2 regions of the Pseudoalteromonas sp. NEC-BIFX-2020_002 genome follow, and region 2 is predicted to be linked to the other one. Evidence: predicted binding sites of a transcription regulator. Region 2 holds the regulator's gene; the other holds the start of a gene.
What was found. Region 2 encodes NrdR, which represses ribonucleotide reductase genes. Its sites were predicted from a motif close to AAACACNANATNTNGTGTTT; they were not measured.
Positions count from the first base shown of each region.

Region 1: nrdA (class 1a ribonucleoside-diphosphate reductase subunit alpha) is a predicted target of NrdR. The motif match lies at 7,531-7,550, and genes of this name have one in related genera.

Region 1 covers NZ_JABEPJ010000006.1:169,991-186,162, reverse strand. The annotation lists gene bamJ (BamJ family beta-barrel-assembly machinery protein) at 1-208, shown strand, start outside; gene HJP15_RS09205 (TonB-dependent receptor) at 586-2,976, opposite strand; gene HJP15_RS09200 (YaeQ family protein) at 3,126-3,653, shown strand; gene yfaE (class I ribonucleotide reductase maintenance protein YfaE) at 3,685-3,957, opposite strand; gene nrdB (class Ia ribonucleoside-diphosphate reductase subunit beta) at 3,957-5,087, opposite strand; gene nrdA (class 1a ribonucleoside-diphosphate reductase subunit alpha) at 5,157-7,439, opposite strand; gene HJP15_RS09180 (HAD family hydrolase) at 7,820-8,503, opposite strand; gene ubiG (bifunctional 2-polyprenyl-6-hydroxyphenol methylase/3-demethylubiquinol 3-O-methyltransferase UbiG) at 8,503-9,213, opposite strand; gene gyrA (DNA topoisomerase (ATP-hydrolyzing) subunit A) at 9,393-12,089, shown strand; gene serC (3-phosphoserine/phosphohydroxythreonine transaminase) at 12,220-13,302, shown strand; gene aroA (3-phosphoshikimate 1-carboxyvinyltransferase) at 13,302-14,579, shown strand; gene cmk ((d)CMP kinase) at 14,687-15,397, shown strand; gene rpsA (30S ribosomal protein S1) at 15,493-16,172, shown strand, end outside.
Region 2 covers NZ_JABEPJ010000008.1:186,649-202,820, forward strand. The annotation lists gene HJP15_RS11250 (sensor histidine kinase) at 1-900, opposite strand, end outside; gene HJP15_RS11255 (response regulator) at 1,170-1,535, shown strand; gene thrA (bifunctional aspartate kinase/homoserine dehydrogenase I) at 1,764-4,181, shown strand; gene thrB (homoserine kinase) at 4,191-5,117, shown strand; gene thrC (threonine synthase) at 5,136-6,419, shown strand; gene glyA (serine hydroxymethyltransferase) at 7,140-8,396, shown strand; gene nrdR (transcriptional regulator NrdR) at 8,499-8,948, shown strand; gene ribD (bifunctional diaminohydroxyphosphoribosylaminopyrimidine deaminase/5-amino-6-(5-phosphoribosylamino)uracil reductase RibD) at 8,950-10,086, shown strand; gene HJP15_RS11290 (riboflavin synthase) at 10,109-10,762, shown strand; gene ribBA (bifunctional 3,4-dihydroxy-2-butanone-4-phosphate synthase/GTP cyclohydrolase II) at 10,793-11,905, shown strand; gene ribH (6,7-dimethyl-8-ribityllumazine synthase) at 12,052-12,516, shown strand; gene nusB (transcription antitermination factor NusB) at 12,532-12,942, shown strand; gene thiL (thiamine-phosphate kinase) at 12,988-13,962, shown strand; gene HJP15_RS11315 (phosphatidylglycerophosphatase A family protein) at 13,959-14,444, shown strand; gene HJP15_RS11320 (ligand-binding sensor domain-containing diguanylate cyclase) at 14,640-16,172, shown strand, end outside.

The sequences.
Region 1 (16,172 bases), on a different contig from region 2:
TAGCTCTTATGAGCGTGGTCAACCTGCTGAGTTCCCTGTAGGTGGCGTGATCAAAGGTTGGACTGAAGCATTACAAATGATGGGCACTGGCTCAAAATGGCGTTTATATGTTCCTCATGAGCTTGCTTATGGTGAACGTGGTGCTGGCGCTGCAATTGCTCCTTTCTCAACGCTTATTTTTGATGTTGAGTTAATCGAAATTCTTTAATTAGACATTTTGATATTAAAAAGCCGCGCTAATATTTATTAGCGCGGCTTTTTGTTGTTACAAAGTAATATTATACTAATCTGCATAAACATTTGAACAATTTAACGAAGTAAATCACGCTATAACGGCGTTAAAAATTTTTAATTTAGAACCACTGGATATAAAAATTTTTGCTTAGGAAGAACCCTTTGGGCAGCGCATGTTTGGCATTTATACTGCGTTATCGCCTATTTATGGGGAACAACCCACACCATAGGCGCTGCCTTGCCTAAATGCCAAACATACTGCTGCAAAATTAATCACGAAAGGTCAACACGTCCTCGTTATAACGCAATTTACTTGTCATTAAATAGACCCCATATCGACCCAGATTGGTATTAAAAGTAACCACGTACACCAATTCTAAAATTACGACCAGGTAGAGGGGCTTTATCCTTGATAAAAGAGCTGTGAACAAAGCCTAATTCATCTGTAATATTATCTATATTGATATAAAATTGTGTATCAACAGGGCCAACGGTTAATTGGTAATTTGCTTGTGCATCAAATAATGTATAGCTATCAGTTGCAGTTTCATAAGCGGTAATGTCATTTTGTTCAAAATAATGTGTGCCGGTTAAGCTAAACTGCCAATCATTAAGATTATATTGTAACTCAGAGCCTAACTTGTTCGCAGGTATACGCGGTAAGTTATTATCGTCAGAAGATAGCTTGGCCGTTGTAGAATCACCAAAAAGCTTGATCATCGCATTTGAATTTATTTTGTAATGCGCATCAAATTCTAGACCATATAATTGTGCATCTTTGCTTACAAATTGATATACAGTCATGTCACCTTCGTGACCTTCTTCTGCAGCTTCTAAACCGTGCTCTTCATCGAAGACTAGACCCGTATTTTGCTGATAATAGAAATTTTCAATATCGTTATAAAAAAAGTTAACGGTATAACCAAAATCACCACTAAAGCGTCTAAAACTTAAATCAATATTAGTTGATGTTTCTTGCTTTATATCCTCTGGCTCAAAGTGAATCTCACCTTCTTCAATTTCATAGCCTAGGCCAAGTTCATAGGTGCCGGTGGCAATATGAACACCATTTGAAAGTAATTCAGCAGAAAGCGGTGCTCGTTCAGAATGAGATAAGCTTAGTGCGATACTTTGTCCTGGCGTATACTGCCAAATACCACCTGCAGAGACGCTTAAATTAGTGAAACTTTTACTGTATAGCTGTGTTTGTGCGTTTGACTCATCATGGTCATGGTCATGGTCATGGTCATGGTCATGGTCTGCGATTGCGCTATCAATAGTGTAATCTTCTAAGCGTGCACCAAACTCAATAGTAACATCACCAATTTGCTGCTCTTCTAAAATAAAGATTGCATGACTGGTTGTTTTACTGGCTGGAGTAAATGCTTCTTCGCCATTAGCGTCATAGTCAGAATCGCTAAAGTGATAACCTACCATACCGTGCCAATTAGCAAACTTATGCTCAATGTTTAATCGTGCTTCTGTAGTTTCGTTACTAAAAATAGTACCAATAGCACCATCTTCAATTTCAGCATGACGATAGTCAGTATAACCAACACGTAAGTTAATTGTTTCTATCCAATTATTATGCAACGCATAGCTCATAAGACCTTGCCAGCGAGCTTGCTCTACACGTGCATAAACTGGCGTTTCTTCACCTTCTTCGTGGTCATGGCCGAGCTCATGATCGTGTTCGTGTTCATGGTGTTCATGTGCAGGGATACCGTAGTCAGTATCAATACGTCCGTAAGCCAAACCAAGAGTAAAATGTTCACCCACATAACTGGTACCAAAATTAACGGTTTGACTATCAATAAATGTGTTTTCTACAGATGTTGCGGTTTCATGTTCTTCTTCTTCATGGCCGTCATGATCTTCGTGCTCTTCTTCGGGTAAATCAAAACGCGGCGTTTGATAATCATCACCAGTACGTTTTGTACCATCAAAATGAAAATTAAAGTTGTTGTGACCTGTTTCCAGTTTTGCTGCATACGTATTAGCATTTGAAACCGTGTCATGGGTGTATTCAACAGCACCAGTTAGCTGTTCAATGTTATCAGTCGGAATTCGGTTATCAACAACATTTACCACGCCGCCGATCGCACCTGACCCATAGAGTAGGGTTGCAGGTCCACGTAAAACTTCAATTTGTTCTGCAGCTAAACTATCGTTTGAGGTCGCGTGATCAGGACCAATGCGTGACGCATCACTACTGTCTAATCCGTTTTGTGTGATCTTAACGCGCGGGCCATCTAAACCACGGATAATTGGACTTGATGATACCGGACCAAAATAACTGGCATTTACGCCAGGAATTCCCTTGAGAGTTTCACCTAGGGTTGGTTTAGCTTTGTTACGTAATTCATCACCAGCAAGTACGCTCACTGGCGAAATCATTTCTAAGCTGTTTTTATGCAAAGCTGACGCATATACGACCATCGTTTCAACAGACGTTGGGGTGAGTGTAATATTTAGAGCCGAGCTAGCTTCATTTACTGCAATACGTGCATCAATGTAATTACTTTTACTTATGTGTAATTGACTATTGGCATCAACATTAATACTGAATTGACCATTGTCATCAGTTTTAATTGATTGTGTTTTCCCGTGTATATGTACATCGGCCTGACTAATTGGTTGATTATTAGTATCTAATACTTGGCCTTTGATAATGCCAGCATGAGCGGAAAATGAACTAAGGGCAGTGATTATTGCAGTGGAAATTAATGAATGTCGGATCATGGGTACTACATCGTGATGATTATGTTGTGATATAATATAACACCAACAATAAAGAGGATCAATAATGTTATACCATAACTTTTAATAATCCGCTTAAATTTTTATATCCGCTATACTTACTTTTAAGTAGCCGATCATAGGTATTTGCAATGAGTGATAAAACCCGCGTTTTTAAAGCTCGGTTTACTATTGCTGATTTGCGCCAGCAACGGAACCACCAAGAAGTGTTCACTACGGCTTTAGTTAAGAATGAGAGCTTAGAGCATTTTATTTTAAAGCTACTTGGTTACTGTCTGCTATCTTATGATAAAGATGCGGTGATAAATAAGCAATTTGATAAACTAACGCCAGACGTTAGTATTAAAGCCTTAGACGAGCATTATAAGACATGGCTAAGTGTTGATAAGCCCGATGCAGAGCAGCTAATTAAAATAGCCAAAAATGTTGATGAGCTTCTTATATTGACCGCCGCCAATACTGATTGGCTAGCGGATGTTCAGACACGATTGAGTTTCTTTTCAAACAGCCATATTATTGAAATTGATCAGCAGTTTATTGATGATATACGGGCTGGCTTAACGAGAAACTTAAGCTGGGATGTTATAATAGATGACACAAGTTTGATGATTAGCGATAAAGATCATTGCTATGAAACGAATAAATTTGATTGGCACTAAAACGTACCAATGTTTATATCTCGTCTTTTAATCATTTAAAACTCAGGGTAATACTGCCATTTGGTTTACAACAACACAGTAATACTTCGCCTTCTCTGACAAACGCTAAAGGCTCTTGGTTATAATTAACAGTTCCATCAATAAGCGTTGCCCTACAGGCACCACAATAGCCTTCGCGGCACTGATAGGGCACAGTTAATTTGTTTTGTTCTAAACAGTCTAAAAGAGAAGGGCAGCCAGTATTAAAATCAAAACACTGGCTGTCATCTGCAAGGTGAACCTTTGCAGTTTTTTGTACAGACATTAGAGATCAAAATCACCAAAGTCAGACGCATCTACTTGCGAGTCAATTTGGCCAACAAGATATGAGCTTATTTCGGCTTCCTGTGGGGCAACCTGTACATTATCAGAAACAAGCCATGAGCTGATCCAAGGAATTGGATTGCTGTTACTCGGAAATTGTGCAGGTAGGCCAACTGCAATCATACGTGCATTGGTAATGTATTCTACGTATTGACAAAGAATATCTTTATTTAAACCAATCATGGATCCATCTTTAAATAAATACTCAGCCCATTCTTTTTCTTGCTCAGCAGCATCAACAAACATTTGAATTGCTTCTTCACGACACTGTGCGGCTACAATAGCCATTTCAGGGTCATCTTTGCCATCTTGCATAATATTAAGAATATGTTGTGTACCAGATAAATGCAGTGCTTCATCACGGGCAATAAGTTTTATTATTTTTGCATTACCTTCCATTAGCTCTCGCTCAGCAAATGCAAATGAGCAAGCAAAGCTAACATAAAAGCGGATCGCTTCTAAAATATTCACTGACATCATGGCAAGGTACAAAAGTTTTTTAAGCTCAAATAAACTGATATTAACGGTTTCACCGTTAAGCACATGCTTACCTTCACCATATAAGTTGTATACGGCAACTTTATTAATTAACTCGTCGTAATATTTAGTTACCGCATCAGCACGTTCACTAATTTTTTCATTACTGACGATATCGTCAAAAATAAGTTCAGGGGCTTGGGTTACATTACGAATAATATGTGTATATGAACGGCTATGAATTGTTTCACTGAATGCCCATGTTTCAATCCAAGTTTCAAGCTCAGGAATAGACACAATCGGCAGTAATGCAACATTAGGCGATCGACCTTGTACACTATCAAGCAAAGTTTGGTATTTTAAATTACTTAAAAATATATGTTTTTCGTGATCTGGCAAGGCTTGGAAATCTAAGCGGTCTTTGCTTACATCAACTTCTTCTGGGCGCCAAAAAAACGAAAGTTGTTTTTCAATTAATTTTTCGAAAATAGGGTACTTCTGTTGATCATAACGCGATACGTTAACGGTTTGGCCGAAAAACATCGGTTCTTGTAGTTGGTTATTATGGTTTCGGCTAAAAGTAGTATAAGACATAAGATCACTCAAAAAACGAACAGGATAAAGCGGGCGTAAAGCCCGCTTCAAATTTATATTTATAATCGATTAGATTTTACATGCGCCGCCTGCACAATCATCATCTTCCACTTCTGGTGTTTCGTCTTGCATATCAGAAGCACCATCACGTGTATTATGGTAGTAAAGTGTTTTAACCCCTAGTTTATATGCACCTAGTAAGTCTTGTAGTAACACCTTCATAGGTACTTTACCCCCTTCAAACTTATTTGGATCATAATTAGTGTTTGCAGAAATTGTTTGGTCAACAAATTTTTGCATAATACCAACAAGTTCTAAATAACCTTTGTTTGATGGGATATCCCATAATAACTCGTAGCTATCTTTTAGGCGCTCATACTCAGGCACAACTTGCTTTAAAATACCATCTTTACTGGCTTTTACACTGATATGCCCGCGAGGAGGCTCAATACCATTCGTTGCGTTTGAAATCTGTGATGATGTCTCTGACGGCATCAACGCAGATAACGTTGAGTTACGCATACCATACTCTTTAATATTGGCACGCAATGTGTCCCAATCTAGATGCAATGGCTCATCACAGATTTTATCTAAATCACGCTTATACGTATCTGTTGGCATAATACCTTGTGAATACGTTGTTTCGTTAAATTTAGGGCAAGCACCGCGTTCTTTTGCAAGTTCATTTGATGCTTTCATTAGGTAGTACTGAATTGCTTCAAATGTTTTGTGCGTTAATGCGTTAGCACTGCCATCAGAGTAACGCTTACCATTTTTAGCAAGATAGTAAGCGTAGTTGATTACGCCTATACCTAATGTGCGACGACCCATGGTTGCATTTTTTGCAGCGGGGACAGGGTAGTCTTGAAAATCAAGCAGATTATCAAGGGCACGTACAGCCAGCTCTGCAAGTTCTTCAAGCTCATCCAGTGACTCAATCGCACCTAAGTTAAATGCTGACAAAGTACATAAAGCAATCTCGCCTTCTTCATCATTTACATTGTTAAGCGGCTTAGTTGGTAACGCTATTTCTAAACATAAGTTAGATTGACGAATAGGCGCAACTTTAGCAATGAACGGGCTGTGCGTATTGCAGTGATCTACATTTTGTAAGTAAATACGGCCTGTACTTGCACGCTCTTGTGCAAACATTGAAAACAGTTCAATGGCTTTAATACGTTTTTTACGAATTGAGTCATCTTGTTCGTACTGCACATATAATTTATCAAATTCATCTTGATCTTCAAAAAATGCATTATATAAACCAGGCACGTCTGATGGGCTAAAGAGCGTGATGTAATCGTCTTTAATTAAACGCGAGTACATAAGTTTATTAAACTGAACACCGTAGTCAAGGTGACGTACACGGTTATCATCAACACCACGGTTGTTTTTAAGTACTAATAAATTTTCAACTTCTAAATGCCAAAGCGGGTAGAATAAAGTGGCTGCACCACCACGCACACCACCTTGCGAGCAGCTTTTAACGGCTGTTTGGAAGTGCTTATAAAAAGGAATACAACCGGTGTGGTAGGCTTCGCCATTGCGAATAGGGCTACCAAGTGCACGAATGCTACCAGCATTAATACCAATGCCTGCACGTTGCGATACGTATTTTACAATCGCGGATGATGTTGCATTGATAGAATCTAAGCTATCACCACACTCAATAAGTACACATGAACTAAATTGACGTGTCGGCGTACGTACACCGGCCATTATTGGTGTTGGTAATGAAATTTTAAATAATGAAACTGCGTCGTAAAAACGTTTAATGTAATCTAAACGTGTTTCTTTTGGGTAATCTGAAAACAGACTGGCGGCTACTAAAATGTATAAAAACTGCGCGCTCTCATAGATTTCGCCTGTAACGCGGTTTTGGACTAAATACTTACCTTCAAGTTGTTTAACCGCAGCGTAGCTGAAGTTTAAATCACGTCCATGATCAAGGTACTCGTCCAATGCATCAATTTCTTGTTCTGTGTAATCAGCCAGTAAGTGAGCGTCGTAGCGCTTGTCTTCAACTAGCTTAACAATGTGATCATATAAACGAGGTGGTTCAAATTGACCATATGCTTTTTTACGTAGGTGGAATACAGCTAAACGTGCAGCTAAGTACTGATAATCAGGAGACTCTTTAGAGATCTGATCGGCTGCCGCTTTAATGATGGTTTCATGAATGTCTTCGGTACGAATACCGTCATAAAATTGAATATGTGATTTTAATTCAACTTGCGAGACAGAGACATTTTTTAGACCCTCGGCGGCCCAAGCAATAACGCGATGGATCTTATCTAAATCAAGTGACTCTTTGCGGCCGTCACGTTTGCTTACAGATAGCTGTTGGTTCATAATTTTGCCTGTATTCCTTGAGGAAATATTTTCTAAAAAAATTTTTATTGTGTTAATGCTACTTTAACGAGAATTTAATTGTATAAGTCTTAGCCACAACATCTGGTGCTTATCAAATTCTAGGTCACAAGATAGAGTGGTCTGCGATCTTTTGCAAGGTACATAAATACCCTTGATTGTGGATAAGGTTGGGATAACATGATTGTGTTAGTGGGCATTAACCTTTGACCTTCTGATTAAAATGAAATTTATAAAAATCAACTCCAGATTGAGTAAATTATCTCATTTTAAAAATAAATTTCTGCTGCTTTTTTTATCAGCAATCAATGCACAAAAATTAACACAATCACAATATGTAGTGGTTAAAAATTAGCTAGGCACTATATATGGTTAAAAGCATCAATAGGGGAGTACCAATTAAAATCAGCTTGCCAGCCTATTGCATCAGCTACACTAGGGATATATCCCCATAATGCCGTAGCGCTGTGCATGTTTGCAGCTTTGGCTGCGACAATGTCACGCTGTGCATCACCTATGTATAAACACCGAGTTGGTTCAACACCTAATAAATTAGCGGTGTGTAGTAGCGGCAATGGGGAAGGCTTGGCTACTGCTAACGTGTCACCACTGACAACCGCTTGCGCGCCTTTTAATTCAGTAATCGCTGAAACTAATGGGGTGGTCAAAAAGCCAGGTTTATTGGTCATTATTCCCCATTTAATGTTTTTTTGCTCAAGAGCAATTAATAAAGACGCTATACCAGAAAAACAGTGGCTATGCGTTGCAATATTATTTGCGTAAGCATTTAACAATTGCTGGCGTAAATCACCTTGCTTTGGGTGAGCATGCCACTGCTGGCCGAACCCGGCTTCCAGCAGCGCCATGGCACCATTAGAAGCTGCAGGACGATAGATGTCAGCCGAAACCTGTGGTTGATCATGATCAACGAGTACGCTATTAAGCGCTGCGCCTAGATCATCTGCGGTGTCCAGTAGTGTGCCATCTAAATCAAAAATAAAGGCATCATAGCTAATAACTGGCGTTGCTGTTTTAGAGTCAGCCATTACGCCAGTTTCTCAAAGTGCAAAATATAATTAACGCTGACATCGGTATTTAAGCTGTATTGCTTTGATAGCGGGTTATAGCTAAGGCCAGCGCTGGCACGTACTTTTAATCCAGCTTGCTCTGCCCATGCAATAAGTTGTGCAGGTTTAATAAATTTTTTGTGGTCGTGAGTTCCCTCTGGCACCATTTTTAATAACTTTTCTGCGCCAACAATGGCAAACAAATATGCTTTTGGGGTTTTATTTAAGGTTGAAAAAAATACATCCGCACCCGGTTTGGCTAGTTTGGCAACGGCATGGATAATAGAAGCGGGATCAGGTACATGTTCTAACATTTCCATGCAGGTAATAGTATCAAAGCGAGCAGGGTACTGCGCTGCATACTCTTCTGCTGGTATTTTTATATACTCAACATTTACACCTGTTTCTAAACTGTGCAATTTAGCCACGGTTAATGGTTCTTGACCCATATCAATACCGGTCACGTGTGCGCCCATTCGCGCCATACTTTCACTTAAAATTCCACCACCACAGCCTACGTCGAGTGTTTCTTTGTCAAACAAACCATGGGCTTTGTCGGCTATGAAGTCTAATCGTAACGGGTTGATCTCATGAAGAGGTTTAAATTCTCCATCTCGGTCCCACCATCGTTCGGCAATGGCTTCAAATTTTGCAATTTCTGCGTTATCTACATTTTGATGTTCGGTCATAAAAAGCTTCCTCGTCAATCTGAGGCCATTATATAGGGGGAAATTAATAAATCGCAAAGATTTAGCGCCTGTAAATATAAATAAATTGTGGTAGCATGACTTGGTAATAATAACTAAATACCCGCAAGCGCCCAGTATGTGGCACTTTAGGGGTAAATACTGAAGGAATGTGATATCAAATGACTGATTTCGCCAATGAAATTCTGCCAGTCAATATTGAAGACGAGTTAAAAAACTCCTATTTAGATTACGCGATGAGCGTAATTGTAGGACGAGCATTACCAGACGTACGTGACGGTTTAAAACCTGTTCACCGCCGCGTTTTGTTTGCTATGAACGAGCTTAATAATGATTGGAATAAGCCTTACAAAAAATCAGCCCGTGTGGTTGGTGACGTAATTGGTAAATACCATCCCCATGGCGACAGCGCTGTGTATGACACGATCGTACGTATGGCACAGCCATTCTCATTACGTTATATGCTAGTAGACGGCCAAGGTAACTTTGGTTCAGTTGATGGTGACTCAGCAGCAGCAATGCGTTATACGGAAGTCCGTATGGCGAAAATGTCTCATGAGCTTTTGGCCGATCTTGAAAAAGAAACGGTTGATTTTGTACCTAACTACGACGGTACAGAGCAAATTCCTGACGTATTGCCTACGAAAGTTCCTAACTTATTAGTAAACGGTTCATCGGGTATTGCGGTAGGTATGGCAACAAACATTCCGCCTCATAACTTAACTGAAGTTGTGAATGGTTGTTTAGCCCTTATTCAAAACCCTGATTTAACAATCCTTGAGTTAATGGATTATATTCCGGGGCCAGATTTCCCAACTGCGGCAATTATTAATGGTAAAAAAGGCATTGAACAAGCCTATTTAACCGGTCGTGGTAAAGTGTACATGCGTGCACGTGCAGAAATCGAAGTCGACGAAAAAACTCATCGTGAAACGATTATCGTTCACGAAATCCCTTATCAAGTAAACAAAGCGCGTTTAATCGAAAAGATTGCAGAGCTGGTTAAAGATAAGAAGATTGAAGGTATTAGTGCATTACGTGATGAATCAGATAAAGACGGTATGCGTATCGTTATCGAGATCAAACGTGGTGATGTAGGTGAAGTGATTCTAAACAACCTTTATGCACAAACTCAGTTACAAACTGTGTTTGGTATGAACATGGTTGCCTTAATTAATAATCAACCTAAGTGTTTCAATTTAAAAGAAATGCTTGAAGAGTTTATTATTCACCGTCGTGAAGTTGTAACGCGCCGCACCGTATTTGATTTACGTAAAGCTCGCGATCGTGCACACATGCTCGAAGGTTTAGCGATTGCACTTGCAAACATTGACCCAATTATCGAACTTATTCGTAACTCGCCAACCCCAGCTGAAGCAAAAATTGCCTTAGCCGCGCGTCCGTGGGAATTAGGTAATGTTAAAGCCATGCTTGAAAAAGCGGGTGAAGCAAATGTAGCGCGTCCTGATTGGTTAGCTGATGACTTAGGCATTCGTGATGGTCAGTATTATATTTCTGAGCAACAAGCCCAAGCTATCCTTGATTTGCGTTTACATAAGCTAACAGGTCTTGAGCACGAAAAGATTCTAAGCGAATACCAAACGTTATTAGATTTAATTGCTGAGCTTTTATATATTCTTGCTACACCAGAGCGCTTAATGGAAGTTATCCGCGATGAGCTAGTTGAAATTAAAGCGCAATATGGTGATGAACGTCGTACGGAAATCAATGCCGCAGCGCATGATATCAGTTTAGAAGACTTGATCACTGAAGAAGACGTAGTAGTTACACTTTCTCACGAAGGTTACGTTAAGTATCAACCATTATCTGATTACGAAGCACAGCGTCGTGGTGGTAAAGGTAAGTCAGCAACGAAGATGAAAGATGAAGATTTCATCGAACGTTTATTAGTTGCAAATACGCACGATACGATTCTGTGTTTCTCAACAGCTGGTCGCTTATATTGGCTTAAAGTGTATCAATTACCGCTTGCTAGCCGAGCTGCCCGCGGTAAGCCAATTGTAAACTTACTGCCGCTTGAGGCTGACGAACGTATCACAGCAATCTTACCGGTGCGTGAATATGCAGAAGATAAATACATCTTTATGGCAACTGCATTTGGTACAGTTAAGAAAACACCACTGACAGCGTATAGCCGTCAACGTGCTAGCGGTATTATTGCGGTTAACTTAAATGATGGTGATAGCTTAATTGGTGTAGACATCACTGATGGAAGCAACGAGATCATGCTATTCACTGATGCTGGTAAAGTTGTTCGCTTTAAAGAAGCTGAAGAATCTCCAGTATTAGATGAAAATGGTAACCCAGTACTTGATGAAAATGGTAAGCCAGAAATCAAGTTCAAAGGTGTACGCCAGATGGGTCGTACAGCAACGGGTGTTCGTGGTATTAAAATGCCTGAAGGTCAACGTGTTGTCTCATTAATTGTACCTAAGACAGATGGTGCTATCTTAACAGTAACTGAAAACGGTTATGGTAAGCGTACTTTACTTGAAGATTATCCATCGAAGAGTCGTGCGACTCAAGGTGTGGTATCAATCAAAGTAAGTGAGCGTAATGGTGCTGTTGTTGGTGCAGTTCAAGTTGATGATAACGATGAAATCATGATTATATCTAATCGTGGAACCTTAGTACGAACTCGCGTTAACGAAGTTTCTACAGTTGGGCGTAATACCCAAGGTGTTATTTTGATAAGAACTATTGACGAAGAGCAAGTAGTTGGTTTACAACGTATCGAAGAAATTGAAATCGATGAGCTTGAAGCTATCGAAGGCGAAAGCGTTGAAGTAGTCGAGATTGTTAATGATGACGCTGGGGATAACCCTCCAGCAGAATAGCATTAATAAATAAAAGCGGCTTTGGCCGCTTTTTTTTATTGTTAAAATAAAACTGAGCAATAATATTAATCCCCAGATACGGGGATAAATATACACTCTTATTGTTAAATTACTGGAATGAGGAAAGGTAATGAGTAAATATAATTTTTGTGCGGGGCCTGCAATGTTGCCGCCAGAAGTAATGGCAAAAGCACAAAAAGAATTTGTTGATTGGCAAGATTTAGGTGTGTCGGTGATGGAGATAAGCCACCGAAGTAAAGAGTTTTTAGCGCTCACAGCAAAATGTGAAGCAAGTCTACGCCGTTTGATGGATATTAGTGACGAGTTTGAAATATTATTTATGCACGGTGGTGGTCGCGGTCAATTTGCTGCAGTACCGTTAAATTTGCACCTCGATGACAAAGCCGCCGTGTATTGTGAAAACGGCGTATGGTCAAAAGGCGCAGTAACTGAGGCATTAAAATTTACCCAAGTGACAGAGCTTGATGTACGTAATGATAGTGATGAGCAATTTTCAATCAAGCCAGTGAGCGAATGGCAATTCCCCGCGGATCCGTCATACATTCATTATTGCCCTAATGAAACCATTGATGGTATTGAAGTATTTGACGTACCAAGTCATCCTACTGCACCCATAATCGCAGATATGTCATCAACGATCTTATCTCGTGAATTTGACGTCAATAAGTTTGATTTAATCTATGCTGGCGCGCAAAAGAATATTGGTCCATCAGGCTTAGCCATTGTCATCATCCGTAAAACCTTGTTAGAGCGCCAAGGCTTAGCTAAACCTGGTGTATTTGATTACGCGCTAGAGGTTAAGCAAGGCAGTATGTATAACACACCACCAACATTTGCATGGTATTTAGCAGCGGAAGTGTTCGAATGGCTTGAGCAAAATGGTGGCGTTAAAGCCATGGAACAGCAAAACATTGCAAAAGCCGAATTACTTTATGGTTTTATTGACGAGTCGCCATTTTATAACAATAAAGTGGCAAAACACTGTCGTTCACGCATGAATGTACCATTTTGGTTAAACGATGAAAGCTTGAATCAGCAATTTCTATCACACGCTAAAGAAGCTGGTTTACTAGCCCTTGAGGGACACCGTATTGTTGGTGGCATGCGCGCGAGTATTTATAACGCAATGCCACTTGCCGGTGTACAGGCTTTAGTTGATTTCATGGCAAAGTTTGCCAAGGAGAACAGCTAATGGAGCAACTACGTTTAGAGCCAATTAATAACGTAAATGGTAGCGTGACATTACCTGGCTCAAAAAGTTTATCAAACCGTATTTTATTATTGGCAGCACTTGCCGAAGGCACAACGGTTGTTGAAAATTTATTGGACAGTGACGATATTCGCCACATGCTAGGCGCATTAAAATTATTGGGTGTAGATGTAAGCCTCAATGATGATAAAACAGTTGCAACAGTAAAAGGTGTTGGCGGGCAATTATTAACCCCATCAGAGCCATTATTTCTTGGTAATGCTGGTACAGCGTATCGTCCTCTAACGGCCGTACTTGCTGCTGTATCAGGCGAGTACGAATTAATTGGTGAACCGCGTATGGAAGAGCGACCAATTGGTCATTTGGTTGATGCACTGCAAGCGCTTGGCGGTGATGTAACTTATTTAAAAAATAAAGATTATCCGCCACTAAAAATCGTGGGTGGACAGATTAAGGGCGGACAGGTTGAAATTGACGGCAGTATTTCAAGTCAATTTTTAACCGCGCTATTAATGGCAGCCCCCTTATTCAGTGGTGACACCAAGATCACAATTAAAGGCGCGTTAGTTTCAAAACCGTATATTGATATTACCCTCGATGTCATGGCACGTTTTGGTATTGCAGTAGCGAATGATGATTACAAAACCTTTATCGTAAAAGGCGCACAGCAATACCAAGCGATTGAACGCATTATGGTTGAAGGTGATGCGTCATCAGCCTCTTATTTCGTAGCTGCAGCTGCGATTGCAGGTGGTGAAATAGAAATCAAAGGCGTTGGTGCTAAATCAGTGCAAGGTGACATTGGTTTTGCCAAAGTGATGGAGCAGGTGGGTGCTAAAATTGATTGGTATGATGAGCGCTTAGTTGTTCGCAAAGGGCAATTGAAAGGTGTAGACATAGATGCCAACGCTATTCCTGATGCAGCGATGACACTTGCAACAGTGGCTTTATTTGCAGATGGCCCTACAGCTATTCGTAATATTTATAATTGGCGCGTAAAGGAAACTGACCGCTTACATGCAATGGCAACTGAGCTTCGTAAAGTCGGGGCTGAAGTTGTTGAAGGGGAAGATTTTATCGAAATTATCCCCCCAACACACTTTAATGACGTTGCAATTGATACGTACGACGATCACCGCATAGCCATGTGTTTTGCTATGGTAGCAGTAGGTGGAAAAGCAATTACAATTAATGATCCTAAATGTACCTATAAAACATTTCCGACATTTTTCAAGACCCTAGCGTCAGTAAGTCATTAAGGTACAGCGTTGTTGATATAAAAAGTTACATACAAAAAGCGGATAAATTTAATTATCTGACGTATAATATGGCGGTTTTATTTTGGTGTGCATTGAAGGAGGTTTAAATGCAGGCGTTATTAATGCCCGTAATCACCGTTGATGGCCCAAGTGGTTCAGGTAAAGGAACTGTTTGTCGCTTGTTAGCCGAGAAATTAGGGTGGGATGTATTAGACAGTGGTGCTATTTATCGTGTTTTATCACTGGCTGCACTTCACCATCAAATTGCATTGGACAATGAAGAGGCATTAGTGCCTTTAGCTGCCAATTTAGATGTGCAATTTTTAGTGGATAGTCAAACAAATGCTGGAAAAGTTATTCTTGAAGGCGAAGACGTATCAACTACAATACGTAATGAAGAGGTTGGTGCTGCAGCGTCAAAAGTTGCAGCGCTACCACGCGTTAGAGAGGCCTTATTACGCCGCCAACGCGCATTTCGCACAGAAAATGGCTTAGTTGCAGATGGCCGAGATATGGGCACTGTCGTGTTTCCAGATGCGCCATTGAAAATATATTTAACCGCAAGTGCAGAAGAACGTGCTCGTAGACGTTTTGTTGAGTTGAATGAGCGCGGTCTTGATGTTACACTAAGTGGTCTATTAGAAGACATTAAAGCACGTGATGATCGCGATATGAATCGCGCTGTTGCGCCGCTTGTGCCTGCAGATGATGCAATTGAACTCGATACTAGCGAGCTTAATGCTCAGCAAGTATTTGATAAAGTTATAACTTTAATCGATATTGCAATATCTGAAGGTAAGTTTCCTAAACGAAACTAAACACATTTTATGCACCAGCAGGATGCCAGTGCTATTTTAACAACCCCATGCAGCATGGTTGCTAATTGGTAATAATATATGAGACGTATATTCGTATGTCAGAAAATTTTGCGCAGTTATTTGAAGAAAGCTTAAAGGGTTTTGAAGCAGAGCAAGGCTCTATTGTTAAAGGTACAGTTATCTCAATCGAGAACAACATTGTACTTGTAGATGCTGGTCTTAAATCAGAAAGTGCTATCCCTGCAGAGCAGTTCAAAAATGCTGCTGGTGAACTAGAAGTTGCTGTTGGCGACGAAGTAGATGTTGCACTAGATGCAATTGAAGACGGTTTCGGTGAAACTATCCTTTCTCGTGAGAAAGCTAAGCGTCACGAAGCATGGATCCGTCTTGAGAAAGCATGTGAAGAGCAAGAGACTGTTACTGGTGTTATCAACGGTAAAGTTAAAGGCGGTTTCACAGTTGAAGTTGATTCAATCCGTGCTTTCCTACCTGGTTCACTTGTTGATGTTCGTCCAGTACGTGACACAACTCACCTTGAAGGCAAAGAGCTTGAATTTAAAGTAATCAAGCTTGATCAAAAACGTAACAACGTTGTTGTTTCACGTCGTGCAGTTATCGAATCTGAAAACTCACAAGAACGTGAAGAGCTTCTTGCTAACCTTGTTGAAGGTCAAGAAGTTAAAGGTATCGTTAAGAACCTTACTGACTACGGTGCATTCGTTGACCTTGGTGGTGTTGATGGTCTACTACACATTACTGATATGGCGTGGAAGCG
Region 2 (16,172 bases):
TTCTTCGGTAAGTGTTAACTTTTGCTTTTCGAGTTCATATTTTTGCTGCTGTAAATCCATCATTGCTTGACTCAGGTTTGAAGTTTTACGTGCAACTTCTTGTTCAAGTTGTAGGTTTTGCTGATCAAGTTTTTCGTTACTTAGAATGAGTTCTTTTTGTGTATGCTCGAGTTCTTGGCGATACTGCACAACTTTATCAATGAGTTTATTAAATGATTGCTCCATTACTTTTAGTTCATTGTGTTCTGTTGTTTCTATTTCAATATGTTGGCCTTCAAGATCGTTGAGTTCAAGGTCTTCAATTTGCTCTGTCAATTGCGCAAGTGGTTCGGTAAGCAATTTTCTAAATGCCATTAAAAACAAGATGATCAAAAAGGTTGTTTTGATCATTGCGTTGCCAATTAGAAAATAAATTGACAGCATAATACGGCTAAATACAACTTCGCGGCTGGAAAATAAAGTCACGTCGCCTACTTGCGTGGCTCGGCCTGAAAACTCAAAAATTAATGGGAAAGTGTACCCAAATAAACCGGATGGGGTGTCTTCAATAATTGCTTCTTCTTGAACCAGCTGCTGGCTGTATAATTCTCGGATATCAAGAGAACGACCTAATTGAGAAATAATCTCGCCGCTATCGTCACGCACTATAATGCCTTCAATCATAGGAATAGCGAGTAAACCTTCGGCTGTGGTGATTGTTTGTTTAGTGTTTAGCTCCCAGATAGCACGCGTTAAACTGCGACTAAATGTTTTTTGTAGCGTAGTCAGTTCATCACGAATGTAATCTTTAGTATTTACATATTCAGCAATTACTTGTCCGCATGTGACAACAAAAGTCAGCAAAAAATAGACGGATAAAACGCTTGTTAGCAGCTTTTTAGATAGGCTTTTTTGTAGCATGGATTTCCCATAGCTCCTTTATTCATCATTTAATACCCAAGCAGCGAGTACATTCATCTGTAAAGTTAGCTAATAAACGCCTAAAAATAAATAAAATAATCTACTTTTCCTCAACAAATTTATTCATTTTTCTTTTTTTAGCAAAAACTTATGTTTATTTCACCGGAATGATTGTGTTATAAAATCACTATATTGCTGTTAGAGTAATGTTTCTTAGTTACTGAGAACCCACCCGTCATTTATAACCATGTGAGCTAGTAGTTAATAGTATGAATTTCTCTGTATTAGTATGTGATGATTCAACAGTAGCACGTAAACAAGTCGTGCGATGTATAAATGAATGCCTAAGCGCAAATATTATGCAGGCAAAAAATGGCCGAGAGGCATTGGAATTAATGCAAATTCATAGCTTTGATTTATTGTGTCTTGATTTAACTATGCCAGAAGTTGACGGTGTTCAGGTGCTTGAATGCATTAAAAAAAGCAGTATTGAATGTTTTGTTCTCGTTATATCTGCGGATATTCAGGCTGAAATGAAACAGCGAGTCGCTAATTTAGGGGCTATCGATTTTATAAATAAGCCAATAGATAAAGTAAGGCTTAATGAAATATTGCATAAATTTGGCATTCATTAGAGCTCTTTATAACCAAATGGCATAATTTATCTTTTTATGTGGGGTTGACAGAATAGCCTTGTTTAAGGCAGTCTAAAGGCTATGAAAATAAATACAAACGTACTGACCATTATTATTACAACCACCATTCTTACTGGATAGTGGCATAGGTCGGTGCAACAAATTTAAAGGCCTGTGTTCACAACGAACACAGGCCTTTTTTCGTTTTATGGGATGAGGAACATAAAAATGCGAGTATTAAAATTTGGCGGGTCATCACTTGCCGACTTGGCATGTTTACAGCAGGTAGCTCAGTTAGTTAAAGCACAGTTAAAAGATGAAATGTTATTGGTACTTTCAGCGCCAGGTGGAATGACTGATTCGTTAGTCGCACTTGCAAGTAGCGCTGAACAGGGATTTGATTATAGCGAACAGTGGGATGCACTCGCGTCTCGTTGTGACAGCTTAAAAGTAGCTGTTGAAGCTGAATGTGGGCAAGTACAAAATTGGCCTGATTTAGATGAGCTGAAAAATAAACTTGCTGGTGTCAAATTAATCCAATGCTGTCCTGATCAGGTTCGTGCTTTTATTATTAGTTTTGGTGAGCGCGTGAGTGTGGCACTGATGCAGTGTTTGCTAAGCTCGCACAACGCTCGTTACCTTGAAGCAACTGATTGCATCGCATCAACCAATGGCCACATTGATGCGGAAGCTGATTTAGTAGCGAGCAAAATTCGCTTCCAAGCGGCTTTAAAAGTGAGCCCTGCAACTATTTATATTATGCCGGGTTTTACAGCTAGCAATGAACAAGGTCAGTTAACTACACTCGGGCGCAATGGTTCTGATTATTCAGCCGCAATTGCAGCAGCGTGTTTAGAAGCAGAAGTTTGCCAAATCTGGACTGACGTGGACGGCGTATACAGTGCAGATCCTCGTTATATCAAAAAAGCCACTAAGGTTGATTTTTTATCATATAAAGAAGCGATGGAGCTTTCTTACTTTGGTGCCAAAGTTCTTCATCCTAAAACAATTTTACCGTGTGCTAAAGCGGGCGTGCCATGTGAAATTAAAAATACTCATAACCCAGAGGCGCAAGGCTCATTGATCAGTAACGATAATGTATCATCGGAGCCAGTTAAAGCGTTATCCAGTTTACAAAACCTTGCGATGCTAACAGTTTCAGGCCCTGGCATGAAAGGTAAGGTAGGCATGGCATCAAAAGTATTTAATGCCCTTGCTCATGATAATGTATCGATTGTACTTATTACTCAGTCGTCATGTGAATTTAGTATTAGCTTTTGTGTCCATGAATCGGACTTACCATTAGCGCTTGATGCACTGCAAACAGCGTTTGAGCTTGAATCACAAGCAGGGCTTATTGAGCCTGTGCAAGTACAACGTAACTTAGCCATTGTTACGTTAGTGGGTGATAACATGCGTGCTCATAAAGGCTTGGCCGCTAAGTTTTTTGCATCGCTTGCTCAAGCGCAAGTGAATATTGTTGCTATTGCACAAGATTCAACTGAAAGTGCTATTTCCGCGGTGATCGACGGTGAACTGTGTAATGATGCTGTAAAAGTGTGTCACGAAAATTTCTTTACTCATATCCCATCAATTGACGTGTTTTTATTAGGCTGCGGCTTAGTTGGTCAAGAACTTATAAAGCAATTAGAGCGCCAGCAAACGTGGCTGGAAAAGCGCAATATTAAGTTAAATCTATACGGTGTTGCTAACTCTCGTCAATTACACCTAGATGGCGAAGGTATTGCTTTTGATGATTGGCAACAAAAATTAGCCGCATCTGAACAAGCTTTTGATTTAAAACTGGTTGAGCAATTTGTTAGGCAAAACCATTTAATCAACCCAGTATTAGTTGATTGCACCTCATCAGATGCATTGGCTGCGCAATACGTTGACTTTTTAAATGCGGGTTTTCACGTTGTGGCTGCAAATAAAAAAGCGACAACGAGTTCATATGCTTATTACCAAGACCTGATTGCAGCAACCCAAAAGAATAACCGTAAGTTTTTATACGAAACAAATGTAGGAGCAGGGCTTCCGGTAATAGATAACTTACAATCGCTGTTTGGTGCAGGCGATGAGTTGCTTGAGTTCAGTGGTATTTTATCTGGTTCATTGTCTTATATATTCGGTGCCTTGCAAGATGGTTTATCGTTATCTGAAGCAACCATTAAAGCAAAAGAGAGTGGTTTTACTGAGCCAGACCCTAGAGATGATTTATCGGGAACAGATGTTGCGCGTAAATTACTGATCATTGCCCGTGAGGCTGGCATGAAGTTAGAGCTTAGTGATATTGAAGTTGAATCGGTCCTGCCTGTTGGTTTTGCACAAGGTGATGATGTTGCAGAGTTTATGGCTAAACTACCGAGTTTAGATGCCGCATTTAGTGATCGCATTCAAAGTGCAGCCAGTGAAGGTAAAGTATTGCGTTATGTGGGCACAATCAATGCGGGTCACTGCAAAGTCGGTATTGAAGCGGTTGATACAAAACATGCATTGGCAGTTATTCGTGATGGTGAAAATGCCTTAGCAATCTTGAGTGAATATTACCAACCACGTCCATTTGTAATTCGTGGTTATGGTGCAGGATCTGCAGTGACTGCTGCGGGTGTATTTGCTGATATCTTAAAAACGTTATCGCGCTAGGAGGGGACAATGATTGAAGTATATGCTCCAGCGTCTATTGGGAATTTTGCCGTTGGTTTTGATTCATTAGGCGCTGCACTTGCGCCTATTGATGGCACATTATTAGGCGACATTGTTGCAGTAAGTCCTGCAACAAGAGATGAGTTTATTTGCTCGGGCGAGTATGCACATAAATTGCCAAGTGACGCTAATGAAAACTTAGCGTATCAGTGTTTAGTGCATTTTCGTACACATGTTGCGCCAAGTATGCCATGCGTAAAATTAGAGCTTAAAAAGAATTTACCGATTGGTTCAGGGCTCGGTTCTAGTGCGTGCTCAGTTGTAGCGACCTTTGCGGCACTTGATCAATTTGCAGGCACTGCGCTTAGCCAAGTAGAGCTGATTGAATTAATGGCTGATTTTGAAGCTATTGTAAGTGGTGGTCGTCATTACGATAACATCACACCTTGTTACTTAGGTGGTTTACAGTTGACGGGTGATTTGATCCCAGATAAGTCGATTAGCTTACCGGTAGATAAAAACTGGTACTACGTAGCCGCTTTTCCTGGTTTTTCGCTTAATACCGCAAAAGCGCGTTCAGTACTACCAAGGCAGCTAAGCATGCATGCCAGTGTTGAATTTGCACAGCGCTTATCAGCGTTTAGTACATTGTTGTTAACCGGTCGTTTTGATAACGCGTTATCAATTATGAGTGATGAAATAGCAGAACCATATCGCGCACCGCTTATTACCGGGTTTAGTGAAGCGAAAGCGGCACTGCCGGAGCTAGGTGCTGAAATAGTCAGTATTTCTGGTGCAGGCCCTACTTTATTTACCGTGTGTAAAACGCTTGAAGCTGCACAGCAATGCGCACAGTGGCTTGAACAAAATTATATCAATGAACAAGGCTTTTGCCACATTTGTAAGCTTGATAACGCCGGCACGCGTCAGTTATAAGAATTTAAGGAATAAATAATGCAATTACATAATTTAAAAGATGATTCACAAAAAGTGTCGTTTGTTGATGCAGTTAAAACAGGTTTAGGCCGAAACCAAGGCGTATTCTTTCCTGAATCCCTAGCGCCACTGGCGGACATTGATGCTTTACTTGATATGGACTTTGTTAGTCGTAGTAGTAAAATTTTATCGCATTTAATTGGCGATGAGTTGCCCGCAGATACTGTTGCGCAAATGGTGCAAAATGCGTTTAACTTTCCGGTAAAACTGGTTGAAGTAGAAGAAAATATTTATTGTTTGGAATTGTTCCACGGTCCAACACTTGCCTTTAAAGACTTTGGTGGCCGCTTTATGGCTGAGTGCTTAGCACAATTTAGCCAAGGTGAAAAAACTACAATACTAACAGCAACCTCTGGTGACACAGGTGCAGCTGTTGCTCATGCGTTTTATAATAAACCAAATATTGATGTGGTGATCCTTTATCCAAAAGGGAAAATTTCTCTAGCGCAGCAAAAACTGTTCACTACATTGGGGAATAACATTCATTGTTATGCAGTTGATGGTAGTTTTGATGATTGCCAAGCGATGGTAAAAAATGCATTTTTAGATGAGGAAATTAAATCTCGACTAGGTTTAAACTCGGCTAATTCAATTAATATCAGCCGTTTAGTTGCACAAGTTTGTTACTACTTTGAAGCAATTGCACAATTACCGAAAGAAAAACGTGCTAACGCGCATATCTCTGTGCCAAGTGGTAATTTTGGTAACGTGTGTGCGGCAATGATCGGTGCTGTTATTGGTTTGCCTGTCGCTAAACTCAGTGCAACAACGAATCAGAATGATACTGTACCGCGCTTTATCCATGATAAAAACTGGGCACCTAATGCGACGATAGAATCACTTTCAAACGCAATGGACGTGAGCAAACCTAATAACTGGCCACGAGTGCAAACCATGTTAGATAATAATTGGTTTAGTTATGATGACTTTTATTCAACCAGCGTTGATGAAAGCAATACACAAACAGTGATGAAAAAAATTCAACAAACGGGCTATGTTGCAGAGCCTCACACAGCAATAGCTTATCAGGGACTTAAAGCTAATTTAGCACAAGGAGCGGCAGGGGTGTTCTTAGCTACAGCGCATCCAGCTAAGTTTAAAGATAGCGTAGAAGAGATTTTAAATATAGAGCTCGATATGCCAAAACCATTAGCGGATGCATTAGCTAAGCCATGTTTGGCAGAAGATATTGCAGATGACTACAGTGTGCTTCGCGATATTTTATTAGCTAAATTAGGCTAATTTTTATAATTAGATAAAGTTAAAACAAAAAAGCGATAATACATTACGTATATCGCTTTTTTATTGTAAAAATATTTAAATTTAAACCATGGACCGTGAACGACGATTTAAAATACGTAAACATAAAATTAAAATGCCAATCAAACAGATCATCGCGCCAGCAAGTGTAACGAGTTGATTGGGTACCCGACTAACTAGAATTAGACCAGTAAGCAACAGAATGAAGGGCTTAAATTCATAATAATAATAGTGTTTCCTTACTTTTTTTCGGTTTACTTTATGATCTATACGGCGCGCATTAGATCGCAGACGCCAAATGTTTGCGCCATTTAAGAACAAAGCAATGCCGATAGCCGTCGGCAATAGGGTAGTCGAGAAAAGAATGCAAAACCCACCAAAAATAAAATAGCAGTAGGGAATAAATTCGTAAATAGGTTTAGCTAACATAATAAGCCTATGATCATCCATGATTACATTTCGTACAATAGTAGTGTAAATAGAAACAAATGCAATAAATTAACACATTAAAAATACAAATATTTAGTTGTTTTATTTATTAGTATTATTTATGTTTCTATAAAAAAATATCATTACAAAAACACTGTGAATTAAATTCAATCCCTGTTTAAATATGTTCATCTTTACACCGTAGTCAAATTGACGTTTTCAGCGTACAATATTGCCTTTAAAAACACCATACACGTTGCCCTAGGAGCCCCCATGTTAGAACGTAGCATGAATATTTCGGATTTTGATCCAGAGTTATTTGACGCAATCAACAAAGAGACTGCTCGTCAAGAAGAACACATTGAGCTTATCGCATCTGAAAACTACTGTAGCCCACGCGTACTAGAAGCGCAGGGTTCACAGTTAACAAATAAATATGCTGAAGGTTATCCGGGCAAGCGTTATTACGGTGGTTGTGAGCACGTTGACGTGGTTGAGCAACTAGCGATTGACCGTGCAAATGAATTGTTTGGTTCTGAATACGCAAACGTTCAGCCTCATGCTGGCTCACAAGCAAATGCCGCTGTATTTTTAGCGCTATTAGATGCTGGCGATACGGTACTTGGTATGAGCTTAGCTCATGGTGGTCACTTAACGCATGGTTCACATGTGAGCTTCTCTGGTAAGCTTTATAATGCAATCCAATACGGACTTGACGAAGCAACGGGCGAAATTGATTACGCACAAGTTGAAGCGCTAGCACTTGAGCATAAACCAAAAATGATCATCGGTGGTTTCTCAGCATACTCAGGTATTGTTGATTGGGCTAAATTCCGTGAAATCGCTGATAAAGTAGGCGCTTACTTGTTCGTAGATATGGCTCACGTTGCTGGTCTTATTGCTGCAGGCGTTTACCCAAGCCCAGTACCACATGCACACGTTGTAACTACTACTACGCATAAAACATTAGCAGGTCCACGTGGCGGTTTGATTATTTCAGCCTGTGGCGACGAAGCTATTTATAAAAAGCTTAATAGCGCTGTTTTCCCAGGTGGCCAAGGTGGTCCTTTATGTCATGTTATTGCTGCAAAAGCAGTGGCATTTAAAGAAGCACTACAACCAGAGTTTAAAGTATACCAAACTCAAGTTGTTAAAAATGCCCAAGCAATGGTTGCAGTAATGCAAGAGCGCGGCTACAAAATCGTGTCTGATAAAACAGAAAATCACTTGTTCTTACTTGATTTAATCAATAAAGACATCACTGGTAAAGATGCAGATGCAGCTCTGGGTAATGCGAATATTACAGTGAACAAAAACTCAGTACCAAACGATCCACGTTCACCATTTGTTACCTCTGGTCTGCGTATTGGTTCACCTGCAATCACACGCCGTGGTTTTAAAGAAGCTGAATCTAAAGAGCTAGCGGGCTGGATCTGTGACGTGCTAGACAACATCACTGATGAGTCTGTACAAGCACAAGTTAAAGAAAAAGTTAAAGCAATCTGTAAAAAATTACCTGTTTACGCTTAATTATTAAGCCCACTGTAATTTAGATCACAATAGCGACGTTTTTTGCTATTATAAAGGCCGCCTTAAAGCGGCCTTTTTTGTTTTTAATGGAAGCTGATACCTATGCATTGCCCATTTTGCACCGCAAAAGATACCAAAGTAATTGACTCGCGTTTAGTTGGTGGTGGCCACCAAGTTAGACGACGCCGTGAATGCAATGAGTGTCATGAACGCTTTACCACCTTTGAAGGCGCTGAACTTGTGATGCCTCGGGTAATTAAACAAGATGGCAGTCGCGAACCTTTCAACGAAGATAAACTTCTCAATGGTCTACACCGCGCATTAGAAAAACGTCCCGTTAGTACTGAGCAGGTTGACGAAGTTGTCAATATTATCAAATCTCAACTACGAGCAACGGGTGAGCGTGAGATATCCAGCCACTTAATTGGTGAGTGTATTATGGAAGCGCTTAAAAAACTCGATAAAGTCGCCTATGTACGTTTTGCTTCTGTGTATCGTTCGTTTGAAGATATCCGTGAATTTGGTGAAGAAATCGCCCGTTTAGGGGAGTAAAATGAGTCAAAACGTATTATTCACAGAGCAAGATCATCAATTTATGGCACGGGCTATTGAACTTGCCAAGCAAGGACGCTTTACAACAACACCAAATCCTAATGTTGGCTGTGTGCTAGTTAAAGGTGGTCAGATTATTGGTGAAGGCTTTCATCAATTAGCTGGGCAAGGTCATGCTGAAGTCAATGCGTTAGCAATGGCAGGTAGCCAAGCCAAAGGTGCCACTGCGTATGTCACACTTGAGCCTTGTAGTCATTTTGGTCGCACACCTCCGTGTGCCGAAGGCCTAAAAGCCGCGGGCGTGATAAAAGTGATTGCCGCGATGGTTGATCCAAATCCGCAAGTGGCAGGTAAAGGTCTCGCAATTTTAGCTGATGCAGGAATTGAGGTTGCATCAGGGCTATTAGAGCAACAAGCTAAACTATTAAACCGTGGCTTTTTAAAGCGTATGGAACAAGGCATGCCATTTATTACCTGTAAAATGGCGGCAAGTCTTGATGGTAAAACGGCCCTTAAAAATGGTCAAAGTAAATGGATTACGGGCTCTAAAGCTCGTCAAGATGTGCAACTTTATCGTGCACAAAGCTGCGCTATTTTAACGGGGGCAGATACCGTTTTAGTTGATGACGCCAAGCTTAATGTTCGTATTGATGAATTGCCAGAATCATTACCCACAGAGTTACCTTTGCGTCAGCCAGTAAGAATTATTATTGATTCACAAAATCGTTTAACTCCTGAACTGGCTTTGTTTAGTATAGAAAGTGAGATAATTATTCTTACCACTGAGCTTGATAAATCAAAGCAATGGCCTTATTACGTAAGCCATATTGTAGTGCCAAAACAAAATAATAAGGTTGATGTACTGGCCGCTCTCAAGCTTTTAGCACAACGCCAATTTAATCATATTTGGTTAGAGGCCGGTGCAACCCTTGCGGGAAAAATGACAGAGCAGGGGCTTATTGATGAATACATTATTTATTTCGCACCTAAATTGTTAGGTAACGATGCCAAAAGTTTATTAAATTTTGCAGAACAGACAAATATGCAAGATGTGGACAACTTAACAATTAGCGAATGTGCACTAATTGGTGATGATATTCGTATCACAGCTGCGCGGTGTTTAAATACAGCGCCTTAACCTACTATTGAAGAGCAACCTTATGTTTACTGGTATAATAGAAGCAACAGGCACAATTAGTAAATTAGAACAAAAACAAGGTGATTTAGCCATTCGCATTCAAAGTAGCAACCTTGATATGGCCGATGTGAATTTAGGTGACAGTATTGCAACCAACGGCGTATGTTTAACGGTTGTAGCAAAGCACAGTGATGGTTTTAGTGCTGACTTGTCAAACGAAACGATAAGCTTAACCGGGTTTGCTCATTATAAACAAGGGCAAACGGTTAACCTTGAAAAAGCCATGCAACCTGTATCTCGTTTAGGGGGGCACTTAGTCTCTGGGCACGTTGATGGTATTGCGACTATTACAGCTATTACGCCCAATGCGCGCGCTGTTGAATATTGGTTAAGCACCGATGCGCAACTGATGAAGTATATCCCGTATAAAGGCTCGGTATGTATTGATGGTATTAGCCTAACGGTTAATGCGATAGAAGATAACAAATTTAAACTGACTATCGTGCCGCATACGAGTGAACAAACAACCATTGCTGATTTTAAAATTGGCACCCAAGTGAATTTAGAAGTTGACCAAATTGCTCGTTATTTAGAGCGCTTGATCAAAGGGGCAGAACAACCTGCCGGTTCAGATATTTCGATGAATTTACTTGCCCAAGCGGGTTTTATTAAGTAGCCCCAACTCCACAACTTACACGAGCAGATTATGAATTTACACAGCGCACAAGAAATTATTGATGACATTAAAGCCGGTAAAATGGTTATTTTGATGGACGATGAAGATAGAGAAAATGAAGGCGATTTAATTATCGCAGCCGAACATATAAGTGCTGAAGCGATTAATTTTATGGCCACTCATGGCCGCGGCTTAATTTGTTTAACAATGACACAAGAACGTTGTGAGCAGCTTGATTTACCATTAATGGTTAAAAACAATGGTGCAGCATTTTCGACTAACTTTACAATGTCTATCGAGGCATCTAAAGGTGTTACCACGGGGATTTCTGCTGCAGATCGCGCGCGTACTGTACAAGCTGCGATAGCCAAAGGTGCTGTGCCAAGTGATATCGTGCAACCGGGTCATATTTTTCCAATTATGGCGCAACCGGGTGGGGTGTTAACCCGTGCAGGTCATACTGAAGCTGGTTGCGATTTAGCGCGTTTAGCTGGGCTTGAAGCATCGTCAGTAATTGTTGAAATTCTTAATGCCGATGGCACTATGGCGCGCCGTCCTGATTTAGAAATATTTGCCGAGCAACATAGCATCAAAATTGGCACCATTGCTGATCTTATCGAATACCGTAACATTAACGAAACCACTATTGAACAAGTCGCGAAATGTAAATTGCCAACAGAGCATGGAGAGTTTGATTTAGTAACCTATAAAGATACTATTGACGGCCAGCTGCATTACGCACTATTAAACGGTGACGTTAAAGCGAATGAACCAACTTTAGTACGTGTTCATCTGCAAAGTACTTTTAATGATATTTTGTTATCAGATCGCAGTGCAGATAGAAGTTGGGGCTTATCAGATGCTATGGCCTATATTGCTAAGCACCAAGGTGTGTTAGTAATTCTTGGTAAGCAAGAATGCACTGATGAATTAGAAGCCACGGTTAAAGCGTTTGCAGCAGAAGATGCTGGCGAAACTGTTGCACACCGTAAGTTTCAAGGTACATCGCGTACTGTAGGTGTCGGCTCACAAATCTTGGCTGATCTGGGAATTGAAAAAATGCGCTTAATGAGTCGCCCTAAAAAGTACCATGCGCTGTCGGGCTTTCACCTTGAAGTAGTTGATTACGTAGAACCAGAATAAGCTCAGGCCTGTTTCTGGTTTTAGATTAATAAACTTTAATTATGAAAGGCAAACAGGCTCTAGGCTATTATTTTATTTATATGGTATGATGCGCAGCAATTTTTGCGCAATCGCAGCCGCTTAAACTTATTTTTTAGGGTTATCGAATGAAAATTATTGAAGGTAATAAATACGCTCCGGGTAAGAAATTCGCAATTGTTATTTCTCGCTTTAATGACTTTATTGGTAGCAGCCTTTTGGCAGGCGCTGTTGATGAATTGAAACGTACAGGTGGTGTATCTGATGATGATATTACCGTAGTTTATGTACCAGGTGCGGTAGAATTACCTTTAGCAGCGAAACGCGTTGCAGCAAAAAAAGAGTATGATGCAATCATCGCTTTAGGCGTCGTGATCAGAGGTGGTACGCCACATTTTGATCTTGTTGCTGGCGAATCAAATAAAGGCTTAGCGCAAGTGTCGCTTGAGTATGATATCCCGGTTGCATTTGGCGTATTAACCACAGAAAGCATTGAGCAAGCGATTGAACGCGCGGGCACTAAAATGGGCAACAAAGGCGGCGAAGCTGCTCTAGGTGCACTTGAAATGGTTAATGTGTTAGATAAAATTTAAGTTTAAGGAATTTTTGTGAAACCAGCAGCAAGGCGTAAAGCACGTATTTTAGCACTTCAAGCCGTTTATTCTTGGCAATTAAGTGGCAATGCAATTGCCGATATCGAACAACAAATGTTGATCGAAAATGATGTGACTAAAATTGATGTTGAATACTTTAAAGATCTTTCGCGTGGTGTTGCTATAAATCATAAGCAACTAGACGAAGCAGTCTCTCCACATTTAACGCGTCCTTTCGACGAGTTAGACCAAGTTGAACGCGCTATTTTACGTTTAAGCAGCTATGAGCTGAAATTTCGTGAAGATGTACCTTATAAAGTTGCTATCAACGAAGGTATTGAGCTTGCTAAAATCTTTGGCGCAGAAGACAGTCATAAGTTTGTTAATGGTGTACTAGATAAAGCAGTAAAGCATTTACGTAAGTAATGCGACTGCAAAGAGGAGAGCCGGCATAGGCCGGCTTTTTTGTGTATGAAGGAATTTGAATTAATTAATCGCTACTTTAAAGGTCGCGGTATAACTCGTCGCGATGTTAATTTAGGGATTGGTGACGACTGTGCTTTGGTGACTGTGCCGCAAAATTGCCAGTTAGCTATTACCACAGATACACTTGTTGCGGGCGTGCATTTTTTTGATGATATAGCTCCGCGCGCGCTAGGCCATCGTGTACTTGCTGTAAACTTAAGTGATCTAGCGGCAATGGGCGCTGAGCCGACCTGGGTTTCGGTTGCTTTAACATTGCCAAATATAGACGTCGAGTGGTTGGAAGAGTTCACCGAGGGCATGCATGAAATTGCTGAGTACTTTAATGTACAAATTATCGGTGGTGACACTACACAAGGCCCTTTAAGTATTACTATTTGCGCCAAAGGTATTGTGCCAGAAGGTAAAGCGCTACGTCGTAGTGGTGCTAAAATAGGTGATTGGATTTATGTTACTGGACCTCTAGGCGATGCGGGTTTGGCTATAGAGGCTCGAAAACAAGGTTTAAATATAGCGCCAGAACACCTAAGATATGTTAATCAACGGTTTGATTATCCAACTCCGCGCGTTGCTGCAGGTCAAGTTTTACGTGGTTTTGCATCTTCAGCGATAGATATTTCTGATGGTTTATTAGCTGATCTTGGCCATATAGTTGGTATGTCACAGGTCAATGCGAGCATTAATGTTAATAATATTCCAACCTCAGATGCAATGCGCGCTACTTTAAAGCGAGATCAACAGCTGCCTTTTATTCTTAATTATGGCGATGATTATGAGTTGTTATTTACTGTACCTGACAGTAATAAAAGCATGCTAGAAATGAAATTACGTCAATATGGTGTCGATGCGAGCTGTATTGGTCAAATAAAAAGTGGTGAAGGGCTAATTGAGCTAATGCTCGACGGTAATAAATTAGAATATGACCGTACAGGCTTTGAACACTTTACCAAGGAGTCGGTTTGAATAACCCCTCAAAATTTAATTTAAAACGTCCACATCAATTTTTTGGTTTGGGTTTTGGCTTAGGACTAGCACCTAAAGCCCCCGGTACTTTTGGCACGTTTGCAGCATTGCCGTTTATTTTTATCACTATGCATTATCCACTGTGGTTACAAATAGTTTTTGCTGTAGTTATAAGTGTTTTTGGGATATGGACATGTGGCAAAACCGCAGATGACTTAGGTGTGCACGATCATCCTGCGATTGTGTGGGATGAAGTTGCCGGGTTTTACATTACCATGATTGGTGCTGCGCTGAGTTGGCAATCTCTGTTAGTTGGTTTTTTATTGTTTCGCTTTTTTGATATTTTTAAGCCTGGCCCTATTCGTTTACTTGATAAGCGTGTGCATGGTGGTTTTGGCATAATGGCTGATGATATTTTAGCGGGTATATTTTCATTAATTTGTGTTCAAGCATTGTTCAAATTGGGCTATTTACCGCTCTGATCGTCTTAGGTTTAAAGCTTTATATTAAATAGTTCATTAAACAAAGCAGCGTTGGCGTTTATAGAATCACATGGATGGGGAAATGGCGGTGCAGGAGCAATAGTCGAATTGTTTTAGGATTATTTTTTGATCACTATAATCGACCACTTGCTTAATACAATTGGTATTCGTTCTTTGCAATAAGGTGTTGACGTTATGATGCGATTTTTATTGGTTGTTACCGTGCTGCTATGCAGTATGCCGAGCAAGGCATCAATTACAGACTATGTTGTAAAGCAATGGAATACACAAAATGGTTTGCCTTCACAATCACTTAAAAGTGTTGTGCAAGATGAGCAGGGTTATATGTGGTTGGGTACTCAATTTGGTCTGAGCCGCTTTGATGGTAACACCTTCACCAACTACAACACCTTAAATAGCCACTTTTTGCCAAGTAATGGTATTAATAAATTGTTAGTCGATAGCGATGGTTATTTATGGATTGGTACCAAAGATGGTATTGTTGTTATTGATCCAACCACCATGGCTGCGCAACAATTTAATGTTAAAGGCCCTGTACGAGATGTACTCGAAGATGGTAAAGGGAGCATCTGGATTGCTGCTAATGGCTTATATTATGTGCCTCGAAACCAAATTAGTTTAAGCCTAGATACAAGTAATCAAGTCTTAGCAGCAAACGCTACCCCTATCACACAAATTGTTGGTTCAGTCAGTAAAATGGCCTTGTCATCAGATGGGATATGGCTAGTAAATGAACGTCACTTATTACGGTTAACTAACTCATCCTCTGATTTTGCTAAATTACGCTTAGAACTTACTGCTAAAGTCTCCTTACCTGAACGATTAGCACAAACGATTATTCACGACTTAGCTTGGCTTGAAGGTAACTTGTATTTGGCTTCCGAGTTAGGCGCTTACTTTTTAGACCTTGATGATGAACTAAGATCTTTTCCCCTCCCAAATGCAAATAATTCTGCTGTTTATAAATTTATGAGTGACTCTGATGGGGCGCTCTGGATTTCAACGTACGGACGTTTATTGTTTAGGGATAATTCGGGCGACTGGCAATGGGTTGAACCCAGTCAGCTTGACCAAAGTATTTGGTTTGCGGACTTATACCGTGATAAAGAAAACAACATTTGGCTTGCCAGCTTTAGTGAGGGGTTATGGCTTGCTCATGAAGGGAGGATTGAACGTCATTCTGCAATATCACAAATGACAGAAGCCGTTATGGCTATTAGCCAAGCACCGGATGGACGATTATGGGTCGCTAATCGAAGTGGCGTAGGCTACTTTGATTTAGATAAAAACTTTATAAATAAAATACCGAGCAATCAATATGGCCGCGCGGCAGTTCATGATTTACAGTTTGATGGCGATAGACTTTATATAGCGACAGGGCGAGGTGTTTTTTTCTATGAAAATAAAACCTTATACACAGTCCCTGGGCGAGCACTAAAAGATAACCCTGTATTTGCGATCAGTCGCTCCAACAAGGGAGGCTTTTGGATTGGGACAGGCCGAGGTATGTATAGATTGAGCTACGGTGGTTTAACACCCTTTGCTTACAATGCATTTTTAGGCAGTAAGTTTATTACTTATGTGCTCGATAAGGCAAACTTTGGTCTTATAGGAACAAGTAAAGGGGCATATTATTTTACCGATCGTGGTATTGAAAAAATAGGTGATCAAACAAGCTTAGAAAGCGCCTATATTACGAGTATCTTA